3 regions of the Sphaerisporangium sp. NPDC051017 genome follow, and region 1 is predicted to be linked to each of the others. Evidence: riboswitches for the same ligand, from Rfam matches in the RefSeq annotation. Region 1 holds a riboswitch; each other region holds the start of a gene.
What was found. A riboswitch is a leader RNA that binds a small molecule or an ion and turns the genes downstream of it on or off. The one in region 1 is predicted to bind cobalamin.
Positions count from the first base shown of each region.

Region 2: it holds a riboswitch for cobalamin, as region 1 does, so the genes downstream of both, cobN (cobaltochelatase subunit CobN) here and AB0M95_RS03670 (ribonucleoside-diphosphate reductase subunit alpha) in region 1, are expected to answer to the same signal.
Region 3: it holds a riboswitch for cobalamin, as region 1 does, so the genes downstream of both, AB0M95_RS39725 (ABC transporter substrate-binding protein) here and AB0M95_RS03670 (ribonucleoside-diphosphate reductase subunit alpha) in region 1, are expected to answer to the same signal.

Region 1 is NZ_JBFBCI010000002.1:229,593-237,408, forward strand. Features, by position in the region: gene AB0M95_RS03650 (DUF5709 domain-containing protein) at 1-291, shown strand, start outside; gene AB0M95_RS03655 (hypothetical protein) at 408-1,979, shown strand; gene AB0M95_RS03660 (mechanosensitive ion channel domain-containing protein) at 1,999-3,189, opposite strand; gene AB0M95_RS03665 (ribonucleotide-diphosphate reductase subunit beta) at 3,544-4,539, opposite strand; gene AB0M95_RS03670 (ribonucleoside-diphosphate reductase subunit alpha) at 4,539-6,794, opposite strand; cobalamin riboswitch at 6,905-7,106, opposite strand; gene AB0M95_RS03675 (tripartite tricarboxylate transporter substrate-binding protein) at 7,238-7,816, opposite strand, start outside.
Region 2 is NZ_JBFBCI010000021.1:50,923-58,738, reverse strand. Features, by position in the region: gene AB0M95_RS18795 (cobalt-precorrin-5B (C(1))-methyltransferase) at 1-1,066, shown strand, start outside; gene cobG (precorrin-3B synthase) at 1,131-2,594, opposite strand; cobalamin riboswitch at 2,725-2,855, shown strand; gene cobN (cobaltochelatase subunit CobN) at 2,917-6,567, shown strand; gene AB0M95_RS18780 (transglutaminase-like domain-containing protein) at 6,658-7,563, opposite strand; gene AB0M95_RS18775 (cation diffusion facilitator family transporter) at 7,720-7,816, opposite strand, start outside.
Region 3 is NZ_JBFBCI010000107.1:2,161-9,976, forward strand. Features, by position in the region: gene AB0M95_RS39720 (iron ABC transporter permease) at 1-521, opposite strand, end outside; gene AB0M95_RS39725 (ABC transporter substrate-binding protein) at 677-1,636, opposite strand; cobalamin riboswitch at 1,704-1,838, opposite strand; gene AB0M95_RS39730 (cytochrome P450) at 2,311-3,645, shown strand; gene AB0M95_RS39735 (terpene synthase family protein) at 3,642-4,514, shown strand; gene AB0M95_RS39740 (prenyltransferase/squalene oxidase repeat-containing protein) at 4,511-6,109, shown strand; gene AB0M95_RS39745 (nitrate- and nitrite sensing domain-containing protein) at 6,354-7,816, shown strand, end outside.

The DNA of each region.
Region 1 (7,816 bases):
CCCGACGACATGGGTGATGACGAACAGTTGACCCAGATCGAGGAATGGACCGACAACCTGCCCATCGGTCACGAGATCGTCGAGGACGAGCCCGACGAGCACGGCATCTCGCGCCGGGTGTGGCAGGAGGCCCCCGAGCGCTCCCACACGCCGCGCGAGGAGTACCGCTTCGTCGCCCCGGACGAGGGCGCGCATCCCGACGTGGAGCACGAGGAGTGGGCGCAGGAGGTCGGCGCCGACGACGGGGACCTGTCCGCCGAGGAACGGGCGATGCACATCGAGCGCGACTGACGTTCACGGGGAGTACGCCGGGCCGGGGCCGGAGGGGACCGCCCGGGTGCCGGTCCGATGACGGGAAACCGATCAAGACGGGACCGGGCGGGATATCTCGCGCTAAAGTCCCCGATGTGCGGAGATCACGGCCGTTCTGGCGGCTCACCCCTGCGGAACGCCAGGTCTGGGACGCCTACCCCTCCGGCGCCTGGGTCGACCTGCGCAGCGGCGACCCCGAGGCGGACGACCCGGCGAAGGGCGCCACGTGGGGCCGGCACCGCACGGTGCGCGCCGAAGTCGTCACCGCGCTCATGCTCGGGGCGAACCCCGCCGGACCGGGGCAGGTCGCGGGGCTCCGGCTCGCCGGGGCGCACATCGCGGGCGACCTGAACCTGTCCGACGCGACGCTCACCACCAAGCTGCACCTGCTCAACTGCCACCTGCCCGGCGTGGTCTCGCTGACCGACACCACCGCCAAGGGCCTGCGGTTCCGCGGCTGCGACATCCACCGGATCCGGGCCGCCCGCTGCACGGTCGACGGCCTGCTGGAGCTGGACGCCTCCACGGTCCACGCCGGGGTGCGGCTGGACAACGCCCGCATCGCCGGCCAGTTCCGGCTGGCCCGGGCCACGCTGCACGCGCCGCCACCCATGAGCGGGGCGTCGGAGAGCTACATGGAGGACGTCCGCCGCCCGTTCAGCGAGGCCGAGCGGCGCGAGCGCGGGTGGGACCAGGACCACTGGGCGCTGTGGGCGGGCGGCATGACCGTGGAGGGCGGCGCCTTCTGCCGCGACCTGCGCACCACGGGCGGGCTGCGGATGATCGGCGCCCGCTTCAACAGCGGCCTGTACCTGGAGCGGGCGGTGATCAAGGCCACCGGAAAGCACGCGATCTACGCCGACCACATGCAGGCGTCGAGCGCCGAGTTCAGCGCCGGCTTCACCGCCGAGGGCACGATCCGGCTGCGCGGCGCCCGGGTGGCGGGCGTGCTCTCGTTCGACCAGGCGGTGCTCACCGCCCCCGGCCGCCGCTGCCTGCACCTCAGCCACATGCAGGTCGACGAGCTGATCCTGCGCCCCGCGTCGTTGAGCGGCGAGGTCAACCTGGGCTATTCGCGGATCGGCGTCCTGCTCGACTCCCCGGACGCCTACCCCGACGAGGTGCGGCTCAACGGGTTCGGCTTCGAGTCGCTGCGCGGCGGCACGTCCCTGGCCGACCGCCTGACCTGGCTGGCCCGCGACCCGGAGGGCTACCGGCCGCAGCCCTACGAGCAGCTCGCGGCGTGGTACCGCAGGATCGGCCACGACGCGGAGGCGCGCGCCGTCCTGCTCGCCAAGCAGCGCGCCCGGCGCGCCACCCTGGAAGTCCCCGGCCGGGTGGGCGGCTACGTGCTCGACGTCGCGGTCGGGTACGGGCACCGCGCCTGGCTGGCCGGGGTGTGGTTCGGCCTGCTGCTCGCGGTCGGGACGGTGGTGTTCACGCTGCATCCCCCCGCGCAGGTGGGCCTGGACGAGCGGCGCGTGTTCCACGCCTTCCCCTACACCCTGGACCTGCTGGTCCCGGTGAGCGTCTTCGAGCAGCGGGCCGCCTGGGAGCCGGTCGGCTGGACGCAGTGGCTGGCGAACATCCTGATCGCGTCGGGGTGGATCCTCGCCACGGCGCTCATCGCCGGCGCCACGCGCCTGCTGCGCCCGCAGCAGAACTGAGCCCCGGAGTCCCCGTGGGCTAGCGCACGGGGACGCCGTCGGCCTGGGCGTCGGGGGTGTCGTCGGGGTACGGGCCGCCGGGCGGCCGCAGGGAGCCGGCGCCGGCGCGTACGGGGGGCCTGCCCGCCTCCGCGGCGGAACCGTCCGCCCCGGGGACGGGTGCGCCGCCGCGTCCGGCGCGCGGGAAGTCCTCCACGCGCAGGCGGGGCAGCGCCTCGGGGTAGTGATCGCGGACGTAGGCCACCAGGTGCTCGCGCATGTCGCATTTCAGGTCCCAGACGCTCGGCGCGTCCGAGGCGCTCATCAGGGCGCGCAGCTCGACCAGGCCGTTGGGCTGGATGCCGGTGACCTGGATGGTCCAGTCCTTCTGGTCCCACAGGGGGTGCTCGCGCAGGCGGCGGTAGAGCTCGGTCCGCAGTTCCTCCACGGGCACCGACCAGTCGACGTACAGCATGACGTGCCCGATGACGCGGCTCTCGTAGCGGGTCCAGTTCTCGAACGGCGTCTTGGTGAAGTAGGAGACCGGCAGGATGAGCCGCCGCTCGTCCCACAGCCGCACGACGACGTAGGTGAGCGTCAGCTCCTCGATGCGGCCCCACTCGCCGCCGACCACGACGGCGTCGTCCAGCCGGATGGCGTCGCTGAAGGCGAGCTGCAGCCCGGCGATGAGGTTGCTCAGCGTGGACTGGGCGGCGATGCCCGCGACCACGCCCGCGATACCCGCCGAGGCGAGCAGCCCGGCGCCGAGCGCGCGGACCGCCGGGAAGCTGAACAGCATGGCGCCCATGGACACGATGATGATCACGGCGGCGGCGACGCGGCGGACGAGCGCGATCTGGGTGCGGATGCGCCGCGCCTTGCGGTTGCCCTCTCCCTCGACCGCGCCGAGCCGGTCCAGCACCACGTCGGTCACGGCGTACGCGGCCTGGATGACCAGCCAGGCGACGCAGGCGATGAGTAACAGGGTGACGACCTGCTCGACCACGAGGGTGGCCGTCACGCTGGACATGCCGGGCGCGTACCCGGTGTCGAACGTCACGACGGCCGCGGTCGCGAACGCCGGCCACGTGCACCGCTCGAGGAGCGGGCCCGCCAGGGAGAACCTTCCGTTGACGTGGCGCGACCGCAGCAGCCGCCTGACCAGCTCGACCGCGATCACCGCCGCGAGCACCGCGACCACCAGGAGTATCCAGCTTGCTACCGATGACACAGGCGGCGCCCCTTTCGTCGTCCTTTCCTATCGCGTGCAGGGGAAAGGCGTAAATGGCCAACCATGGCCGCCGGGCACCGGGATCCGGGGCGCTCTCGGATCGAATGATCACAGAGCTACGCGTTTCACACGAGTCAGGGCGCACATAAAGTTCTCCTCCGGCGGCGTACAGGCCTGTGACGGCGGACGTCGCGGGCCCGCCACCGGCGCGGGCCGCGAGGCCACGCGCCGGCTCGGGCGATCCATAGCCAGACATATGGCCATGAATCCCGAAATAGAGTGATACAGATCACACGGAGGAGGGACTCGGTCGGACCACCTTCGGACGAGGACGAAGGGGGCAGGACGACGGGGTCAGAACGCCTCGTCGAAGCTGACGCTGCCCTCCACCGCCACCTGGTAGGCGGAGACCCGCCGCTCGAAGAAGTTCGCCAGCTCCTGCACGTCCTGGAGCTCCATGAAGGCGAACGGGTTGGCCGTCCCGTACCGGATCGGCAGCCCGAGCCGGGCCAGACGGCGGTCGGCGACGTACTCGAGGTACTCGCGCATGCGCTCGGCGCTCATCCCCGCCAGGCCGTCACCGCACAGGTCCCGGGCGAACGCCAGCTCGGCAGCCACCGCCTCCTCGATCATCCGGGTCACCTGGGCGCCCAGCCCGTCGTCGAAAAGGTCCGGCTCCTCGGCGCGCACGGTGTCCACGACCGAGAACGCGAACTCCATGTGCATGGACTCGTCGCGGAACACCCAGTTCGTCCCCGTGGCGAGCCCGCCGAGCAGCCCGCGCGAGCGCAGCCAGTACACGTACGCGAAGGCCCCGTAGAAGAACAGCCCCTCGATGCAGGCGGCGAAGCAGATCAGGTTGAGCAGGAACGCCCGGCGGTCGTCCCGCGTCTCCAGGCGGGCCAGCCCGTTGATGGAGTCGATCCAGCGGAAGCAGAACTCGGCCTTGTCCCTGATGGACGGGATGTGCTCGATCGCCGCGAACGCCTTGGCCCGCTCGTCGTGGTCGGGCAGGTAGGTGTCCAGCAGCGTCAGGTAGAACTGCACGTGCACGGCCTCCTCGAAGAGCTGCCGCGACAGGTACAGCCGCGCCTCGGGGGCGTTGACGTGCTGGTAGAGGTTCAGCACGAGGTTGTTGGCCACGATCGAGTCGCCGGTGGCGAAGAAGGCCACCAGCCGGTTGATCAGGTGCCGCTCCCCCGCGCCGAGTTTGGCGAGGTCGGCGAGGTCGGACTGGAGGTCCACCTCCTCGACCGTCCAGGTGTTGCGGATCGCGGCCCGGTACCGCTCGTAGAACTCCGGGTACCGCATCGGGCGCAGGGTCAGGTTCATGCCGGGGTCGAGCAGCATCACTGGCACGCCTCGCAGATCTCAGGGTTCTCGAGGGAGCACGCCACGGCCTCGGAGACCGCGATCGGCGTGGCGGCGGGTCCGGCTACAGGCCCGGTGAGAGGCTCTGTGGCCGGCTCGGCGGCGACGGTCGTCTGCGCGATGCGGGTGGCCGGACGCGAGCGCAGGTAGTACGTCGTCTTCAGCCCGGCCCGCCAGGCGTAGGCGTACATCGACGACAGCTTGCCGATCGTCGGGGTCGCCATGAACAGGTTCAGCGACTGCGACTGGTCGATGTACGGCTGGCGCGTGGCGGCGAGATCGATCAGCGCCTTCTGCGGCAGCTCCCAGGCGGTGCGGTACAGCACTTTCAGGTCCGCCGGGATGGCCGCGATGTCCTGGACGGAGCCGTCGGCGCGCTTCACCGCGTCCCTGACCTGCGGCGTCCACAGCCCGCGCTCCTGGAGGTCGCGCACCAGGTAGCGGTTGACCTGCAGGAACTCGCCCGACAGGGTCTCGCGCTTGAACACGTTGGACACCTGCGGCTCGACGCACTCGTAGCAGCCGACGATGGAGGCGATGGTGGCCGTAGGCGCGATCGCGATCATCAGCGAGTTGCGCAGCCCGGTGGCCGCGATCCGCTCGCGCAGGGCGGCCCACTCGCCGGGGTGGACGGGCCGCGCCGCCGGGTAGTGGTCCAGGTGCAGGACGCCGCGCGCCGCCCGCGTGTCGGCGTACGAGGGGTGCGCGCCGTCCGCCTCGGCGAGGTCGCAGGACGTCTGGTACGCGGCCAGCGCCATCTCCTCGCTGACGCGGCTGGACAGCGCCAGCGCCTCCGGCGAGTCGAACGGCAGCCGCAGCGCGAAGAACACGTCGGCCAGGCCCATCACCCCGAGCCCGATCGGCCGCCAGCGCTTGTTCGCCGCCTCGGCCTCCGGCGTCGGGTAGAAGCCGCGGTCGATGGACCTGTCGAGGAACCGCACGGCCGTCGCCACCGTGGCGCGCAGCCGCTCCCAGTCGAGCCCGTCCTCCACCAGGTGGGCGGCGAGGTTGACCGAGCCGAGGTTGCACACGGCGGTCTCGGCGTCGCTGGTCACCTCCAGGATCTCGGTGCACAGGTTGGACAGGTGGATGACGTTCCCGGGCAGCGCCGTCTGGTTGGAGGCGCGGTTGGAGGCGTCCTTGAAGGTCATCCAGCCGTTGCCCGTCTGGGCCAGCGTGCGCATCATGCGCCCGTACAGGGCCCTGGCGGGGACCTTCCGGACGTACCGCCCGGCGGCCTCGGCCTCGCGGTAGGCGGCGTCGAACGCCTCGCCCCACAGGTCGGTCAGCTCCGGGACCTCCTTGGGGTCGAACAGCGACCACTCGCCGTCCGCCTCGACCCGGCGCATGAACTCGTCCGGGATCCAGTTGGCCAGGTTCAGGTTGTGGGTGCGGCGGGCCTCCTCGCCGGTGTTGTCGCGCAGTTCGAGGAACTCCTCGACGTCGGCGTGCCACGGTTCGAGGTAGACGCAGGCCGCGCCCTTGCGCCGCCCGCCCTGGTTGACGGCGGCGACGCTCGCGTCCAGCGTGCGCAGCCACGGGACGATGCCGTTGGAGTGCCCGTTGGTGCCCCGGATCAGCGAGCCGCGCGAGCGGATCCGCGTCCAGGCGATGCCGATGCCCCCGGCGTACTTCGACAGGCGCGCCACCTGGCCGTACCGCTCGTAGATCGCGTCCAGCTCGTCGCGCGGCGAGTCCAGCAGGAAGCACGACGAGAGCTGCGGGCGGCGGGTGCCGGAGTTGAACAGCGTCGGCGAGCTCGGCATGTACGACAGCGTGGAGATCAGCCGGTACAGCTCGCCGGCCTCGGCGACGGTGTCCGCCAGGCCGCAGGCCACGCGCAGGAAGAAGTGCTGCGGGCGCTCCAGCACGCCCCGGGTCACGGGGTGGCGCAGCAGGTAGCGGTCGTAGACGGTGCGCAGCCCGAAGTACTCGAAACGGTCGTCGCCGCCGGCGTCCACCAGCCCGTCCAGCACGGCCGCGTTGTCCCGGACGAAGTCCGCCAGGCGGTCCTGGACCAGCCCCGCCGCGTGCGTGGCCGCGACCGACTCGGAGAACGACCGCACGCCGTGCGCGGCGGCCTCATCGGCGATCTCCTCGGCGAGCAGCCGCGCGGCGACGCGGGAGTTGGCGGGGTCGGCGATGACCCGGGCGGCGGCCTCCTCGATGGCGAGCCGCCTGTGCTCGCTCCCCGCCTCCGGCCGGTACACCGGCCGCGAATCCGTCACCGTCACGTGCTGTCTCCTTCGTGCGCTCGGATCACCCCGGAGGAAGGCACGGCGGAGCACGACCGGGCACCCGTGAGCGGGCATGCCGGTCTCCCCGTCCGGCGGCCCTCCCTCGGGGCCTGGACGACGTCACCGGCAGGTCTTCGGACTCGCGGGCGCACCTCACACGCCTACTGGCCGTCGCTTCCCAGGCCGCGGGCGGCCCAGTGCTGATGTGACGGCGGTCGTTCCCGCTCACCGCTGCGGGGCAGTCCCGGATTCGCACCGGATTCCCTCTTGCCTCGCCCCGAGGAGCGAACCAGCGACGAGCATGGATCCTACATCTAGTGTCCGGCCCCGCAACAACCCCTATAGGTTGTGTCGCTCCCATGCACCCAGCGTGACCATCCACCCCCATCCGGGACGTGGAGACGACCGATCGAGCCGACGGGTCACGGCGCGTCGTGGCGCTACACGCGGACGCCGAGGGCGCCGAGGGCGCGGCCGAGGCGGGCGGACTCCACGCCCAGCCATTGGCGGAACTCGTCGCCGTCGAGGTACAGCGGGGTCCAGCCGTTGCGTACGCAGATCGCCTGCCAGCGTGGCGAGTCCGCGACGCCGCGGCACATCAGGGCCAGCGCCGCCCTGTCGGCCTCGGCGAGGTCGCCGGATCCCAGCAGGCCCCGCCAGTTCGCGCAGTACAGGTGGACGTCGGACTCCAGCAGCGTCGGGGCCTCGACGCCGGGCAGGCGGTCGGGCGAGGACACCGCGAGCACCCGCAGCTCCCCCGACCGCACGCGCGGCCGCACCGCCGCGTGCCCGGAGATCGCGACCGGGGCGCGTCCGGCCGCCAGCGCGGCGACGGCCTGCTCGCAGGTCGGATAGGCCGCGTACCGGACCAGGCGCGGGTCGACGCCGAGGCTCTGGGCCAGCATGCCGAGCAGGACGTGGTCGACCCCGCCCGTGTTCCTGCCCGCGACGGCGAGCCGGGACGGGTCGCGCCGCAGCGCGTCGGCGAACGCGCCGAACGTCGTCAGGCGCGAGGCCGC
Region 2 (7,816 bases), on a different contig from region 1:
GTGGACGACCGGCGCGTGCGCCACGGCGGCCACCACGGCCGCCTACACCGCGCTGCTCACCGGCTCCTTCCCCGACCCGGTGGAGATCTTCCTGCCCCGGGGGCAGCGGCCGGCGTTCGCGCTCGCCGTCGAGGAACTGGTGGAGGGCCCGCCGGGCGCGGACCGGGCGCGGGCCGGGGTGGTCAAGGACGCGGGCGACGACCCGGACGTCACCCACGGCGCGCTGGTCACCGCGACCGTACGGCACGGAGCACCGGGGACGGGGGTGACGTTCCGCGCCGGACCGGGCGTCGGCACGGTCACCAAACCGGGGCTGCCGCTGGCCGTGGGAGAACCGGCCATCAACCCGGTCCCCCGTCAGATGATCCGCGACCACGTCGCCCGGGTCGCCGCCGCGTACCGCGATGAGGGCGACGTGGTCGTGGAGATATCGGTCGAGAACGGTGAAGAGCTCGCGCGGCGTACCTGGAACCCCCGGCTGGGCATCCTGGGCGGCCTGTCCATCCTCGGCACGACCGGCATCGTGGTGCCGTACTCCTGCTCGGCGTGGATCGACAGCATCCGGCGCGGCATCGACGTCGCCCGCGCCGCCGGGCACGTCCACGTCGCCGCCTGCACCGGCAGCACGTCGGAGAAGGTCGCGACCGAGCTGTACGGCCTGCCGGAGGACGCGCTGCTCGACATGGGCGACTTCGCCGGGGCCGTCCTGAAGTACCTGCGGCGGCATCCCGTGCCCCGGCTTACGGTGGCCGGCGGCATCGGCAAGCTGTCCAAGCTCGCCGACGGGCATCTCGACCTGCACTCGGGCCGCTCCCAGGTCAGTACGGACGCCCTCGCCGCGATGGTGCGCGACGCGGGCGGGGACGAGGACCTCGCCGCACGCGTCCTGCGCGCGAACACCGCCCTCCAGGCGCTCACCATCTGCCAGGAGGCGGGACTGCCGCTCGGAGACCTTGTCGCCGCCGGAGCCCGCACCACCGCCCTCGGAGTGCTGCGCGGCGCCCCCGTCGAGGTCGACGTCGTCGTCATCGACCGCGCGGGCACCATCGTCGGCCGCGCGGGGTGAGCGGCGCTCAGCGGGCTCACCGGGCTCACCGGGCTCAGTGGGCTCAGTGGTGGGCTCAGTGGGCTCAGTGGGCATGGTGTGCGGCCCTGGCCGTCGCCACTGCGGCCGCGGTCTCCGCGATGCCCAGGTGGCGCATGCTTTCGCCGCCGGATTCGACGCGGTAGCCGTCCCCGGTCGCGACCACGAGCACGGCCGGCCCTCCGGGGCGCCCGCACTGACGCTCGCACCCCGCCCAGTGCACGGGCAACCTCCGTCCCGGGGTCTCGCCGTTGACGTCCGCCGTGGCCGCCTGAACCGTCGCGCGCCCGGTGCCGGACCGGCCGGTCGCGTGGGTGGCGTCCGCCTGGACGTCGGCCAGGGACTTGGCGCAGCCCGGACGTCCCGTGCAGGACGTGACCCCGGTCCACGGAGAGGCCGGGTCGGTGACCAGACCGGCCTCGCCCAGCCTCGCGAGCCACGATTCGGCGGTTTCCGTCCTCATACCCGGGACGATCACGCTCCGCCATGGAGTGAGCCGTACCTCACCCGTGCCCGCCCGCGCCGCCTCGGCCAGCACGGACGCCTGCGCGGCCGTCAACCGTCCGAGCGGCGGCATGACGACGAGTGCCACCCGTCCGTCGGTCTGGGCGAGGGGCCCAAGCCGGGGCGCGGGCCGATCGCCCAGGCCGATGGACGAGGCGGGCCGGCTGCCGCCGAGTCCCCCGGACGGCCGTCCGGACTGCTCCTGGACGGGCGGTGACGGGGGCCCGTCCGCCGATCCGGGGCCGGACATGTGGCCGGCTCCCGGCGCCCGTGCGGACACACGGGCGGTGATGTTCGCGGGGCCGTCGGCCAGCTCGGCGACGCGCCACGCGGCCGAACCCTGGGCGGCGCGTTCGGCCAGGAACGCCTCGCCCGCTGCGATCATCAGGGGGACGACGTCGGAGGGCGCGGCGCGCAGCCCCGTGTCCCGCCCGGCCAGCAGCAACGCCCCCCGGACGTCCGCGGCGGGTGGCCGTGTGCTTTCGGTGGCCGGACGGGGGAGGTGCACGGCGGGAAGGGGAAGGTAGGCGACGTCTGCGGCGGGGAGCGCGACGTCGCCCCGTCCGTCGTCCACGGCGAACAGGAACCGGCCGGGCAGGTCCGCCAGGGCCGGGTGCGAGACGAGGGCCTCGTCCAGCTCGCGGACCAGCGGCGCCACCTCGATCAGCCCGCGACCGTCCAGCCCGGCCAAGGGGGACGCCAGGATGTTGCGGACGCGTTCGTGCGTGGCCGACGGCAGAAGCCCGATGGCGGCCATCCTTTCGGCGAACAGCTCCGCGCCCGGCCCGTCCAGCCCGCGCACCTGCACGTTAGCCCGTGAGGTCAGCTCGACGACCCCCGAACCGAGCGCCGCGCAGGCCGCGCCGAGTTCCGCGAGCCGCTCCCCGGTGAGCAGCCCCCCGGGCACCCGGACCCGGGCGACGGCTCCGTCCGCCGCCGGATGCGTCTGCAACGCCCCGGGGCAGGCGTCCGCCCGGGACCGCTCCCCGAACTCCGCATCTGCCATGTCGAGGATCGTAACCCGCCATCCGTCGTGAACCGCCGCGGTCCTCCGGGCCGGCTCCTCGCACCCGGCGTGGACGGGGTGGGCGGGGTCGCATTCCGGCGGGGGGCGTGGTCTCATAGAGGCGACGGCAATACGGAGGAAGCCGGTGTGATTCCGGCGCGGTCCCGCCACTGTCACCGGGGAGTCAACCCCACCGCAGGCCACGGCCCGGCAACGGGCGGGAAGGCCGGGGTGAGCGTCGATCCGGGAGCCAGGAGACTCCAGGCCGTGTGGACCTACTACCCGGGGCGCGGATCCCGAGTGAGGACGTGCCGTGCGCGATCTGCCAGTTCTCCCTGTTCTGCTGCTGTCGACCTCCGACACCGACCTGCTCAGCGCACGCGCGAGCGGCCTGCCGTACCGTCTGGGCAACCCCGCGAGGCTCGCCGCCGCCGACGTTCCCGCCCTGCTGGAGGACGCCGGGCTGGTCGTCGTCCGTCTGCTCGGCGGGCGGCGGGTCTGGGAGGAAGGGCTGGACGCCGTACTGGCGGGCCCGCTGCCGGTGGTCGTGCTGGGTGGTGAGCAGGCTCCGGACGCCGAGTTGATGGAGCTGTCCACCGTCCCGGGCGGGGTGTGCGCCGAGGCGCACGCGTACCTCGCCCACGGGGGGTCGGCGAACCTGGCCGAGCTGCACCGCTTCCTGTCCGACACGGTCCTGCTGACCGGCCACGGCTTCGCGCCGCCCGCGCAGACCCCGAACTGGGGCATCCTGGACCGTCCGGACGCCCGGCCCGTGGAGGCCGGGGTGGCCGTGCGGCCCGTCGTCGGGGTGTTGTACTACCGCGCGCACCACGTGGCGGGGAACACCCGGTTCGTCCAGGTGCTGTGCGACGCCATCGAGGACGCGGGCGGCCGGGCGTTGCCGGTGTACTGCGCGTCGCTGCGCACGGCCGAACCCGCGCTCCTGGACGTGCTCGGCCAGGTGGACGCGCTGGTCGTCACGGTGCTGGCCGCGGGCGGCACCCGTCCCGCCACGGCGTCGGCGGGCGGCGACGACGAGGCGTGGGACGTGGGCGCGTTGGCACGGCTGGACGTGCCGATCCTGCAGGGCCTGTGCCTCACGGGGGACCGCGAGACGTGGGAGGGCAGCGACGACGGGCTGTCTCCTCTGGACGCGGCCTCGCAGGTGGCGATCCCGGAGTTCGACGGGCGCATCATCACGGTCCCGTTCTCGTTCAAGGAGGTCGACGCCGACGGGCTCCCGGTGTACGTGGCGGACCCCGAGCGCGCGGCGCGGGTCGCGGGCATCGCGGTCCGGCACGCGGCGCTGCGGCACGTGCCGCCCGCCGACCGGCGGATCGCCGTGATGCTGTCGGCGTATCCCACCAAGCACGCCCGCATCGGCAACGCCGTGGGCCTCGACACGCCCGCGAGCGTGGTGCGCCTGCTGGCGGCAATGCGCGACCGGGGGTACGACATCGGTGATACAGGTGCAGATGGGGAGATTCCGGGCGTAGCTGCGCAGGACGGCGACGCGCTGATCCACGCGCTCATCGCCGCCGGTGGCCAGGACCAGGACTGGCTGACCGAGGAGCAGCTGGAGGGCAACCCGGTCCGCATCTCCGCCGCCCGCTACCGCGAGTGGTACGCCACCCTGCCCGGGGACCTGCGGGAAGGCATGGAGCGCCACTGGGGCCCGCCGCCGGGCGAGTTGTTCGTCGACCGCTCCCGCGACCCGGACGGCGAGATCGTGCTGGCCGCGCTGCGCGCCGGGAACCTCGTGGTCATGGTGCAGCCGCCGCGCGGGTTCGGCGAGAACCCGATCGCGATCTACCACGACCCCGACCTGCCGCCGAGCCACCACTACCTGGCCGCGTACCGCTGGCTGGCGGACGGCTTCGGCGCGCACGCGGTCGTCCACGTCGGCAAGCACGGCAACCTGGAGTGGCTGCCGGGCAAGTCGGCGGGGATGTCGGCGTCCTGCGGCACGGACGCGGCGCTCGGCGACCTGCCGCTCGTCTACCCGTTCCTGGTCAACGACCCGGGCGAGGGAACGCAGGCCAAGCGGCGCGCGCACGCCACCCTGGTCGACCACCTCGTGCCTCCGATGGCCCGCGCGGACAGCTACGGCGACATGGCGCGGCTGGAGCAGCTCCTGGACGAGCACGCCTCGATCGCGGCGATGGATCCGGCGAAGCTGCCCGCGATCCGCGCCCAGATCTGGACGCTGATCCAGGCCGCGCGGCTGGACCACGACCTCGGGGTGGCCGACCGTCCGCACGACGCGGAGTTCGACGACTTCCTGCTGCACGTCGACGGCTGGCTGTGCGAGGTGAAGGACGTGCAGATCCGCGACGGGCTGCACGTCCTCGGCGAGGCGCCGCAGGGCCGCGTCCGGGTGGATCTCGTGCTGGCCATGCTGCGCGCCCGGCAGATGTGGGCGGGCAACGTCGCGCTTCCCGGCCTGCGGGAGGCGCTCGGCCTGTCCGAGGACGGCACCGCCGGCCGCGCGGGCGTGGACGAGGCCGAGGCGCTGGCGGAGGCCCTGGTCGAGGGCATGGAGGAGCGCGCCTGGGATCCGGGCGCGGCGGCCGAGGTGTGCGCGGCCGTCCTGGACGGCTCGGCCGGGGACGCGGGCCAGGTGGTGCGGGTTCTGGAGTTCGCGGCGACGGAGGTCGTGCCCCGGCTGGCGCGGACGTCCGACGAGATCGACGCCGTGCTGCACGCCCTGGACGGGGGGTACGTGCCGGCGGGGCCCAGCGGGTCGCCGCTGCGCGGGCTGATCAACGTGCTGCCGACCGGGCGGAACTTCTACTCGGTGGACCCGAAGGCGGTGCCGAGCCGGCTCGCCTGGGAGACGGGGCAGGCCATGGCCGACTCGCTGCTCGCCCGCTACCGCGCCGACACCGGTGAGTGGCCCCGTTCGGTCGGCCTGTCGATCTGGGGCACCAGCGCCATGCGCACGGCGGGCGACGACGTGGCCGAGGTGCTGGCGCTGCTCGGCGTCCGCCCGGTGTGGGACGAGGCGTCGCGGCGGGTGACCGGACTGGAACCGATGAGCCCGGCCGAGCTGGGCCGCCCCCGGGTGGACGTCACCGTCCGCATCAGCGGGTTCTTCCGCGACGCGTTCCCGCATGTCGTGGTGATGCTGGACGACGCCGTCCGCCTGGTCGCGTCCCTGGACGAGCCGGAGGACGAGAACTACGTCCGCGCGCACGTCCTCGCCGACACGCGGGATCACGGGGACGAGCGGCGGGCCACCACCCGCGTCTTCGGCTCGCGCCCGGGCGCGTACGGCGCGGGGCTGCTGCCGCTGATCGACAGCCGCAACTGGCGCGACGACGCCGACCTGGCCGAGGTGTACGCCCTGTGGGGCGGGTTCGCGTACGGCAGGGACATGGACGGCGTGCCGGCGCGCGGGGACATGGAGGCGGCCTACCGGCGCATCGCGGTGGCGGCCAAGAACGTCGACACGCGCGAGCACGACATCGCCGACTCCGACGACTACTTCCAGTACCACGGCGGCATGATCGCCACCGTCCGCGCGCTGACCGGCCGCGCGCCGGCCGCGTACGTCGGCGACAGCACCCGCCCGGACGCCGTGCGCACCCGCACCCTCTCGGAGGAGACCTCCCGGGTGTTCCGCGCCCGCGTGGTCAACCCGCGCTGGGTGGCGGCGATGCGGCGGCACGGGTACAAGGGGGCGTTCGAGCTCGCGGCCACGGTCGACTACCTGTTCGGGTACGACGCGACGACGGGCGTGGTCGCCGACTGGATGTACGACAAGCTCGCGGCGACGTACGTGCTGGACCCGGAGAACCGGCGTTTCCTCGCCGAGTCCAACCCGTGGGCCCTGCACGGCATCGCCGAACGGCTGCTGGAGGCGGCGTCGCGGGGCATGTGGGAGCACCCCGATCCGGACGTCCTGCGCGACCTCCAGGAGGTCTACCTCAAGGTGGAGGGCGACATCGAGGCCGGCCCCGACTCTGCCTGAGACGACCCGCCGAGCGTCCTGCGGCCCTGGCCTACTGCGGCGATCATCCCTGGAACGCGCGCCTGCGCGGGTGAGGCGGCGCCTCCCGGTTCACACGCCGATGTCGACGGTCCGGATGCCCGAGTAGGTGGTGTAGGAGGTGATCGTCCGTGGCGTGCGCAGGCCCGGGTTGCCGAGGAACAGGTGCCGCAGGCGCGAGAACGGCCCGCCACGGCTCTCGGCCTCGGCCACGTCGTCGAGTAGCCGGGCGTCGGTCTCGTCGAGGTGGACCCGCTCGGACAGGTTCCAGCCGTCCCAGGGCAGGACCTCGACCTTGTTCAGCGCCGCCAGGTCGCGCACGACGTTGCCCTGGACGAAGTCGAGACCGCTCACGTCGATGAGCGACACGCCGAACGTCGCGGGGTCGGCTCCCTCCTGGCGGCAGGCCCGCCAGGCGTCGCCCGCGACCAGGAAGCGGTCGCGCGGCACGTCCATCGGGTCGAAGGAGATCTTGAACTCCTCCATGATCCGCGGCGTGGGGAGCTGGGCGTCGATCAGCGTCCAGCCCTTGTCGCGATCCCAGTATTCGGTGACCCAGTGGTCCTCGTTGCGCCCGGGGATGAAATACGTCGCGAATCCGCAGCGGATGCGCGCGGGCGTGCCGGTGCTGCGCAGCAGGGAGCACAGGACGAGCGCGAAGTCGCGGCACGTTCCGGCGAACCGTTTTCCGGGCGCGCGGGCGACCGTGAGCGGCCGGTCGTCCATTTCGGTGACGATCCGCAGGATCGCGGAGACGTAGCGCGTCTCGGCCTCGTTCTTGCGGTGTTCCGGCAGCGTGAAGCCGAAAAGCGGGCATTCTTCCCGGTTCACGAGAAGGTCGCGGACCAGCCGCGCCAGTTCGGCGGGCGCGGTGGGGATTCCGTCCAGCCTGGTCAGGTCGCCGGGGTCGCTGAAAACGCTGTGCGTGAGATAAAAGGCGGGTTCATCCGCTTCTAACGGGTGGCGTGCGTCGGTCATGGTCCGCCTTTCCTCGCCGGGGTACGCCGCACTGGACCCGCATAAGCTTGACGGAAATTAATAGTAAATGTCCACTATTTTCATCGTGGAAGGAGAAATCCGCCAACATGGCGGGTCGGTTCCACCCGCCATTTCCGCTGACGGTCACGCAGTACGTCAGGTGCCGTCCGCCGGCGTGGTGAAGCCGCCGTGGTGCGTGGGCCCGTGGGGGTCGGCGCAGTGCGCGCGGTCGCGGCCGATGGTGAGCAGTTCG
Region 3 (7,816 bases), on a different contig from region 1:
TACGGCGCGACCAGCCACACCTGAGACCAGTCGCCGCCGATGCCGCCGAGGATCCACGAGTAGATCTTCTGCAACTGCTCGACGCGGATCTGCTGCACGAACGCCTGGAGCGCGGCGAGGAACGACGACACCGCGACCCCGGCCAGGACGAGCGTGGCCGTACCGCCACCGCGTCCCGCCGTACTGCCGAGCGCGTACGCCAGCAGCACCCCGCCGATCGCCCCGCCGAACGCCGCGAGCGGCACCAGACCGTCCACCTGGATCAGCACGATCATCAGGGTGGCGGTGAAGCCTGCGCCCGCGGCCGCGCCGAGCAGGTAGGGGTCGGCGAGCGGGTTGCGGAACACGCCCTGGTAGCCGGCGCCGGACATCGCCAGCAGGCCGCCGACGATCGCCGCCAGCACCACGCGGGGCAGGCGCAACTGGACGAGCAGCCCCTTCTCGACCGGCGACAGCCCGGAGTCGACCGTGACGAAGGGCAGCCGGTCGAGCAGTTCGAGCGCCACGCCCTTCAGCGGCATGCCGACCGCGCCGATCACCAGCCCGAGCAGCACGCAGACGGCCAGCACGGCGAGCGCGACCGTGAGGGCGGCCGTCCGCGACCGCGCCGAAGCCCCCGGGGCCGCGATGGGCGCCGGGGACTCGGGCGGGGGCTCGGTGGAAACCGTCGCGGGTTTCAGCCGGAGGCCTTCCCGACGGCCTCGCCCACCATTTCGACGAGGTCGACGACGCGCGGCCCCCAGCGGGAGGCGATGTCGTCGTCCAGGGGGATCACCCGGTCGTTCTTGATCGCCGAGAGCCCGGCCCAGCCCGGCCGCTTGGCGAGGGTCTCCTTGGACTGGCCGCAGCACTTGATGTCGGCCAGGAAGATCAGGTCGGGGTCGGCCTTGACCACGAACTCGCTGGACAGCTTGGGGTAGCCGCCGGCCGTGTCGGGCGCCTTGTCCGCGATGTTGGTCAGCCCGAACAGGCCGTAGATCTGGCCGAGGAACGTGCTGGAGGTCACGGAGTACGGCGTGCTGTCCAGCTCGTGGAGGTAGGTCAGGTTCTTGCCCTTGGGCGCGGCGGCGGCGAACGCGTCGATCCGTCGCTTCATGTCCGCGGCGACCTGGCCGGCCTTCTCTGCGTTGCCGGTGGCCGCCCCGAGGTCGGTGACCTCGTCGTAGGCCTCGTCCAGCTTGGTGGCTGCGGGCTCCAGCAGCACCGGGACGCCGACCTTGGTGAGCGCGGCGACGACGCCGTCGATGTCGTTGGACACAATGACCAGGTCGGGCTGCTTGGCGATGATCGCCTCGGCGTTGGGCTTGAACCCCGACAGGTCGGTCTTGGGCGCCTCCGGAGGGTAGTTCGACTGGTCGTCGACGGCGAGGACCTGAGGGCCCGCGCCGATCGCGAACAGGGTCTCCGTATGGCTGGCCGACAGAGAGATGATCTTCGTTGGCTTCTTGGCGATCGTCACCGGGCCGTTGCCGGCCTGGACGGTCACCGGGAAGCCCGCGGCCTGCGCGGTTTCGCCGGGGGATGTGGCGGGGGCGGGGGTGGCGGTGGTCTCTGCGGTGCCGGTCGGCTGGCCGCATCCGGCCAGCGTCAGCGCACCCAGCAACGCGCCCGCCAAGGCCGTGCGTACGGGCCTCACGTGGGTTCCTCCTGTTGCCGGGAAACAAGGGACCCGTGATGTGGGACGGATCACCCTTTTCCACGAGGGTTGACGACGTCGGCGCGGCAGGAGGCGACCTGGCTCGATCCGGGAGGATCTCACAGTTGCGGGACAGCGCCGGACTCACACCGGCTTCGCTCCACGCCGCGCGTCACTGGAAACCGTATCAACTGGGTTTATTGCCGCCTCCAACGCGTCGGGTTCAGGGCGCTGTGCCCATGGCCTCGCTCCGCTCGGCGGTTCAGGGCGCCCTTCAGGGACCGGCTCCGATCAGACCCACCGACGCTGGTTCCACGCTCGGCTCCCCGACGTGTGCCGACACTGGCGGCGAGACTAGCCCAGCCCAGGGCGTACCGGTCACGAGCCGCATGACGGCGGATATCCGGACAGTACAACCTGCCGTAGCCGGCCGGACCTTTGACCGAAAATCTTGCTCCAGGTCAGAAGATCGTGATATCAACTCGATCATGTGTCACTTTGCCGTAAGAGTAGCCGCTTGGGAAGTTTGCGGCTTCTGCGGCACCCGGTGTTCGACGTAGAGCTCCCGGCGAGACGAGGAACCCCTCGTAGCGGTGCGCCTCTGGGTCGTTGAAAGGGTGGAGAACGTCGGAATGCCGGTTGAAATCAACGCTGCCCGTACCGGGAAACGGACCATGCTGGCACGGGTGGCGCCGGCGATCGTGCGCGACCCCGCGAACGGCCTGGCCGCGCTGGGCAGGCAGGCCGGCGGGCGAATCGTCCGGCTGAACCTGGGCGTGCTGCGGCCCTACCTGGTGACCCACCCCGACCACGTCCAGCACGTCATGCGCGACAACTGGACCAACTACAGCCGCCAGGGCATGTTCTGGCAGCCGCTCGGCCGCCTGCTCGGCGACAGCATCCTCGGGGACGGCCCCGGCTGGGAGGCCAGCAGGAGGATCCTCCAGCCGCTGTTCACGCCGAAGTACGTCGCCGCGCTCGCCGGGACGATCGCCGCCACCGTCGACGCGCGGATCGAGGAACTGGAGGCGCGCGCCCGCTCGAAGGAACCGATGGACGCCGCCCGCACGATGGGCGCCATCGTCAACCAGAGCGTCGTGCGCGTGCTGTTCGGCGACCGGATCTCCCTGCGGGACGGCGAGCGCCTCACCTCCGCCTACCACACGGCCGACGCGGCGGTCTTCACCCGGCTGCTCCTGCCGTTCATGCCGTACCGGGTGCCGTTGCCCGGAGACCGGGCGTTCAAGACCGCGGTCTCGACCATCGACGAGATCATCTTCCCGTTGATCCGCGAGGTCCGGCGGGAGGCGGCCGACGGCTCCGACGTCGTCTCGGCGCTGTGCCGCGCCCAGGAGGCGGACGGCACGCCGCGCGACGACCGGCGTGTCCGCGACGACCTCGTCAGCATCTACGCGGCGGCGTCGGTGACGACGGCGTCGACGCTCACCTGGACCTGGCCGCTCCTGGAAGCCCACCCCGAGGTGGCCGCGAAGGTGTACGCCGAGATCGACCGCGTGGTCGGCACCGGCCCCGCCCTGCCCGCGCACGTGCCCGAGCTGCGCTACACCAAGATGGTGCTGCAGGAGGTCATGCGCCTCTACCCCTCCGGCTGGCTGCTGCCCCGCACGGTCGTGCGGAGCGAGACCCTCGGCGGAACGCGCCTGAAGGCCGGGTCGATGGTGCTGATCAGCCCGTACGTCACCCACCGGCTCGAAGAGGTGTGGGACCGGCCGCTGGAGTTCGACCCCGAGCGGTTCTCCCCCGACCGCGGCGAGCGGCGGCACCGGTACGCGTACTTCCCCTTCGGCGGCGGCGCGCACCAGTGCGTCGGCAAGCACCTGTTCTACATGGACGCCCCGCTGATCATGGCCGCCATCCTGAGCCGGTTCCGCCCGGCGGCGCTCGGCGGCCGTACCCCCGCGCCCGCGGCGACGGCGCTGCTGCGCCCGCGCGGCACGGTGGGACTCCGGCTGCTTCCCGTGAACTGCGCCGGGCAGGGCCCGCGATGACGGCTCCCGCCCGCGAGTGGCCGGGCGCCACGGAGTCCGGGCTGATCTGCGCGGTCGCCGGAAGCTCCCAGCGGCAGATGCGCGAATGGCTCGAGGCCTACCCTGGCCTGTTCTCGGCCAAGCCGTTCGACGACGCGCTGACCAGCACGTTGTCCCTGGCCATGGCGTTCAGCGGCCCGTGGTTCACCGCCGAACGGCTCTCGGTGGCCAACAAGGCCACCCTGTGGGCGTTCGGGCTCGACTGGCAGGTGGACTACGTCGCGGCCTCGGCGCCCGAGGTGGACGACATCGCCCGCCGGTGCCTGGCCGCCGCCGACGGCGCGGACCCGGCCCCCGGCGACGACCTGGCGCGGTTCCTGGCCGACCTCCGGCGGGACCTGTCCGCCGCCCCCGCCTTCCCCGCGCTCGGGCACGTCTGGCGCGAGGAACTGCGGGTCATGCTGGCGGCGATGCGCCTGGAGCGGGAGTGGCGCGACGCGGGCACGGTCCCCTCACTGGAGCAGTACCTCGGCAACGCCGACAACCTGGGCTTCACCTTCGTCTTCGTCTCCCATCTGATCCACACCGGCGCGCCGTCCGGCGCCATCGCGGCGGTGCGGGAGGCGGCTGCGGCCGTGCAACGGGTGATCCGCCTGCTGAACGACCTCGGGACCTACCGGCGGGACGTGGAGTGGGGCGACCTGAACGCCCTGCTGCTCGGTGCGCCCCGCGAGGAGGTGGACCGGCGCCTCGCCGCGCTGGCGGCCCGGGCCAGGGAGCTGATCGAGCCCCTGCGGGACGGCGACCCCCTGATCGCCGGCTACCTCGAACGTCAGATGGACTTCTGCGCGGGCTTCTACCGGCTCGCCGACTACTGGGGCGACTTATGAGCATTCACGGTGACGCGCTGACCGCCGACGTCGCCGCCGAGGCCCGAACCCTGGTGTCCGGGCTCATGACGCGCCCGTGGGGTGACGCCTCGCCCTCGGTGTACGAGACGGGGCGGCTGGCGGCCCTGGCCCCGTGGCTGACCGGGCACGCCGAGCGGATCGCGTTCCTCGTGGGCACCCAGCGCCCGGACGGCCTGTGGGGCCCGCACGAGGACTACGCGCTCGTCCCCACGCTGAGCGCGGCGGACGCGCTGCTCGGCGAGCTCGTCCGGACCTCCCCCGCCTGCTCCCCGGCCGTGGCGGAGGCCGCCGGACGCGCCCTGCGCGCGCTCGGGCTCCGGGCGCGGCGGGGCTTCGGCGCGCCGCTGCCGGACATGCCCGCGATCGAGCTCGTCGTCCCCGCACTGGTCACCTCGGTCAACCGGCTCGTCCGCGCCCTCGCCGGCTCCTCCGTGCCCGGGGCGTGGGAGTCCTGCCCGCTCCTGCCCTTCCCCGAGGACATGGACGACGCGCGGGTGCGGCTCGTCCGCGAGCGCCTGCGGCAGGGCGCTCCCCTGCCGGTGAAGCTGATGCACGCCCTGGAGGTCGCGGGCGAGGCCGCCGTGCGGGCCCCCGCCGTCGTGGTGACCCCCGAGGGGACGGTGGGCGCGTCCCCGGCCGCCACGGCCGCCTGGCTGGGCGAGCCCGGCGGCCCCGGACGGTCGGCGCCGCTGGCGCACGAGCACCTGGAGGCCGTCGTGCGGCTGTCGGGCGGCCCGGTGCCGTGCGCGGTCCCGATCACGGTGTTCGAGCGCGGGTGGGTGGTGAGCTGGCTGCTGCGCGCCGGCATCCCTGTGGACGTGCCGGTCGAGCTTGTGGCGAGCCTCGGCGAGCGGATCGACCCCGACGGGGTGGCGGCGGGGCCGGGGCTGCCCGCCGACGCCGACACGACGTCGGTGGCGCTGTACGCGCTGGCGCTGCTCGGCGCCCCGCGCGAGCCCGGCAGCCTCTGGGCGTACCACACCGGCACGCACTTCAGCACGTGGCTCGGCGAGGACGGGCACTCGACGACGGTGAACGCCCACGTGCTGGACGCGTTCGGCCAGTTCACGGCGGCCCGCCCCGACGCGCGCCCGCGCTACGCGGAGGCCGTCCGGCGGCTGGCGGCCTGGCTGTGCGCGCGGCAGCGGGCGGACGGGAGCTGGACGGACCGCTGGCACGTCTCGCCGTACTACGCCACGGCGTGCTGCGCGCTGGCGCTCGGCGAGTTCGGCGGCGCCGCGTCGCGCCGGCCGGTGCGGCTGGCGGCGGACTGGGTGCTGTCGTCCCAGCGCCCGGACGGTTCCTGGGGGCTGTGGGACGGCACGCCCGAGGAGACGGCGTACGCGTTGTACCAGCTCCTGCTGGCCGGGGGCGGTACGACGGGGAGCGCCAGGAGCCGGCGTCTGTCGGCCGCGATCGAGCGGGGGCAGGAGTACCTTCTGCGGTCCGCCGGGCGGGTCGAGGACCCGCCGATGTGGGTGGACAAGGACCTGTACCTGCCGGTGGCGATCGTCCGGGCCGTGGTCATGGGGGCGCTCCACCTGGCACGGAGCGTCACGACGTTGGAGCACTAGAGGGCACATCAGCCGACAAACGTGATACCGAATCACATAACCCGACAGCCAACCCGACATGTTTACAAAAGTGACACAGAACAGTCGGAGAACCATTTGCCATCGTGCTAGGGTTCCCCAGTGCGATGCGGTGGAATGCCTCATTGCCATGCGATGTGGCGCAATAGGGCACGATAGCGTGACCTGAGCTTTATGCGCCGCGAACCGTGATATGAGCTTCCTGACGCTCGCCAGGGATGGACTTATGCGCTTCCGTAATTCGCGTATTCGGACCAAGGTCACGGCGCTCCTGCTGTCGCTGGTCGCCCTGTGGGGGTTCGCGGCCTGGGTCACCCTGCGTGAGGGCTTCAACGTCCTGTGGGTCGCCACCCTGAACTCCGGCATCGCCGACCCCGGCGAGCGGCTGAGGGTCGAACTGCAGCAGGAGCGCAGGCTCACGCTCGTCCTGCTGGGCGCCCCCGGCTCCAGCCAGCAGCGCATCGCCCTGAACGCGCAGCGGACCAGGACCGACGACGCGAGCGCCGACTTCCGCAGGCAGGCCACGAGCACGTCCGTCCAGGACGCGGCCAGTGAGACCCTCAGGCGGCGCATCGACGAGGCGACCCAGGAGCTGCGGGCCCTCGGCCCGATGCGCGAGCAGGTGGACGAGGGCCTGATCGACCGCGGGCGCGCCTCCGTCGCGATCACCGGGATCGTAGACGCGCTCTTCCGCGTCTACGACTCGATGGCCACGCTGGACGACGCCGACTTCGCCAAGGACACGCGCACGTTCATCGAGCTCAGCCGCGCCGGCGAACTCCTCGCGCAGGAGGACGCCCTGATCGCCGGATCCCTGGCCGCGGGCGGCCCCGGCGAGAGCGAGCGGGCACAGTTCGCCCAGCTCGTCGGCACCCAGCGGTTCCTGTTCTCCAAGGTCGCCGCCGAGCTGCCCACGTCCGACCGCGCGGCCTTCGAGCAGATGACCAAGAGCGAGCCGTACAACCGCCTGCGCCGCCTCGAGAACCAGCTGATGATCACGCCCCGGCCCCAGCTCGCCCCCGTGGACGGCGCGCGCTGGAAGTCGGCCACCGGCGCGGTCCAGGGGCAGGTCGAGAAAGTGCTCACCACCGGAGGCGCGAAGCTCGTCGAACGCGCCCGGCCGATCGCCACCGGCGTCGTCGTCCGGCTGGCGCTGGCCGGCGGGCTCGGGCTCATCGCCGTCATCGCCTCGATCATCCTGGCCATCACCACGGCCCGCGCCCTCGTACAGCGCCTGGAGGAGCTGCGCGCCGCCGCCCTGGAGCTGGCGGGCCGCAAGCTGCCCAACGTGGTCGAACGGCTAGGCCACGGGGAGGACGTCAACGTCGCCGAGGAGGCGCCGCCGCTCGCCACGGGCAACGACGCGATCGGCCAGGTGGGCCAGGCGTTCAACACCGTGCAGGAGACGGCGATCCGCGTCGCGGTCGAGCAGGCCGAGCTGCGGCGCAGCTACCGCGGCATCCTGCTCAGCCTGGCCCGGCGCACGCAGTCGCTGGTCCACCGGCAGCTCACCATCCTGGACGCCATGGAACGGCGCGAGACCGAGCCGGCAGAGCTGGCCGACCTGTTCCGCGTCGACCACCTGGCCACCCGCATGCGGCGCAACGCCGAGAACCTCATCGTCCTGTCCGGCGCCTCCCCCGGCCGCGCCTGGCGCCGCTCGGTCCCGATGGTCGACGTCGTGCGCGG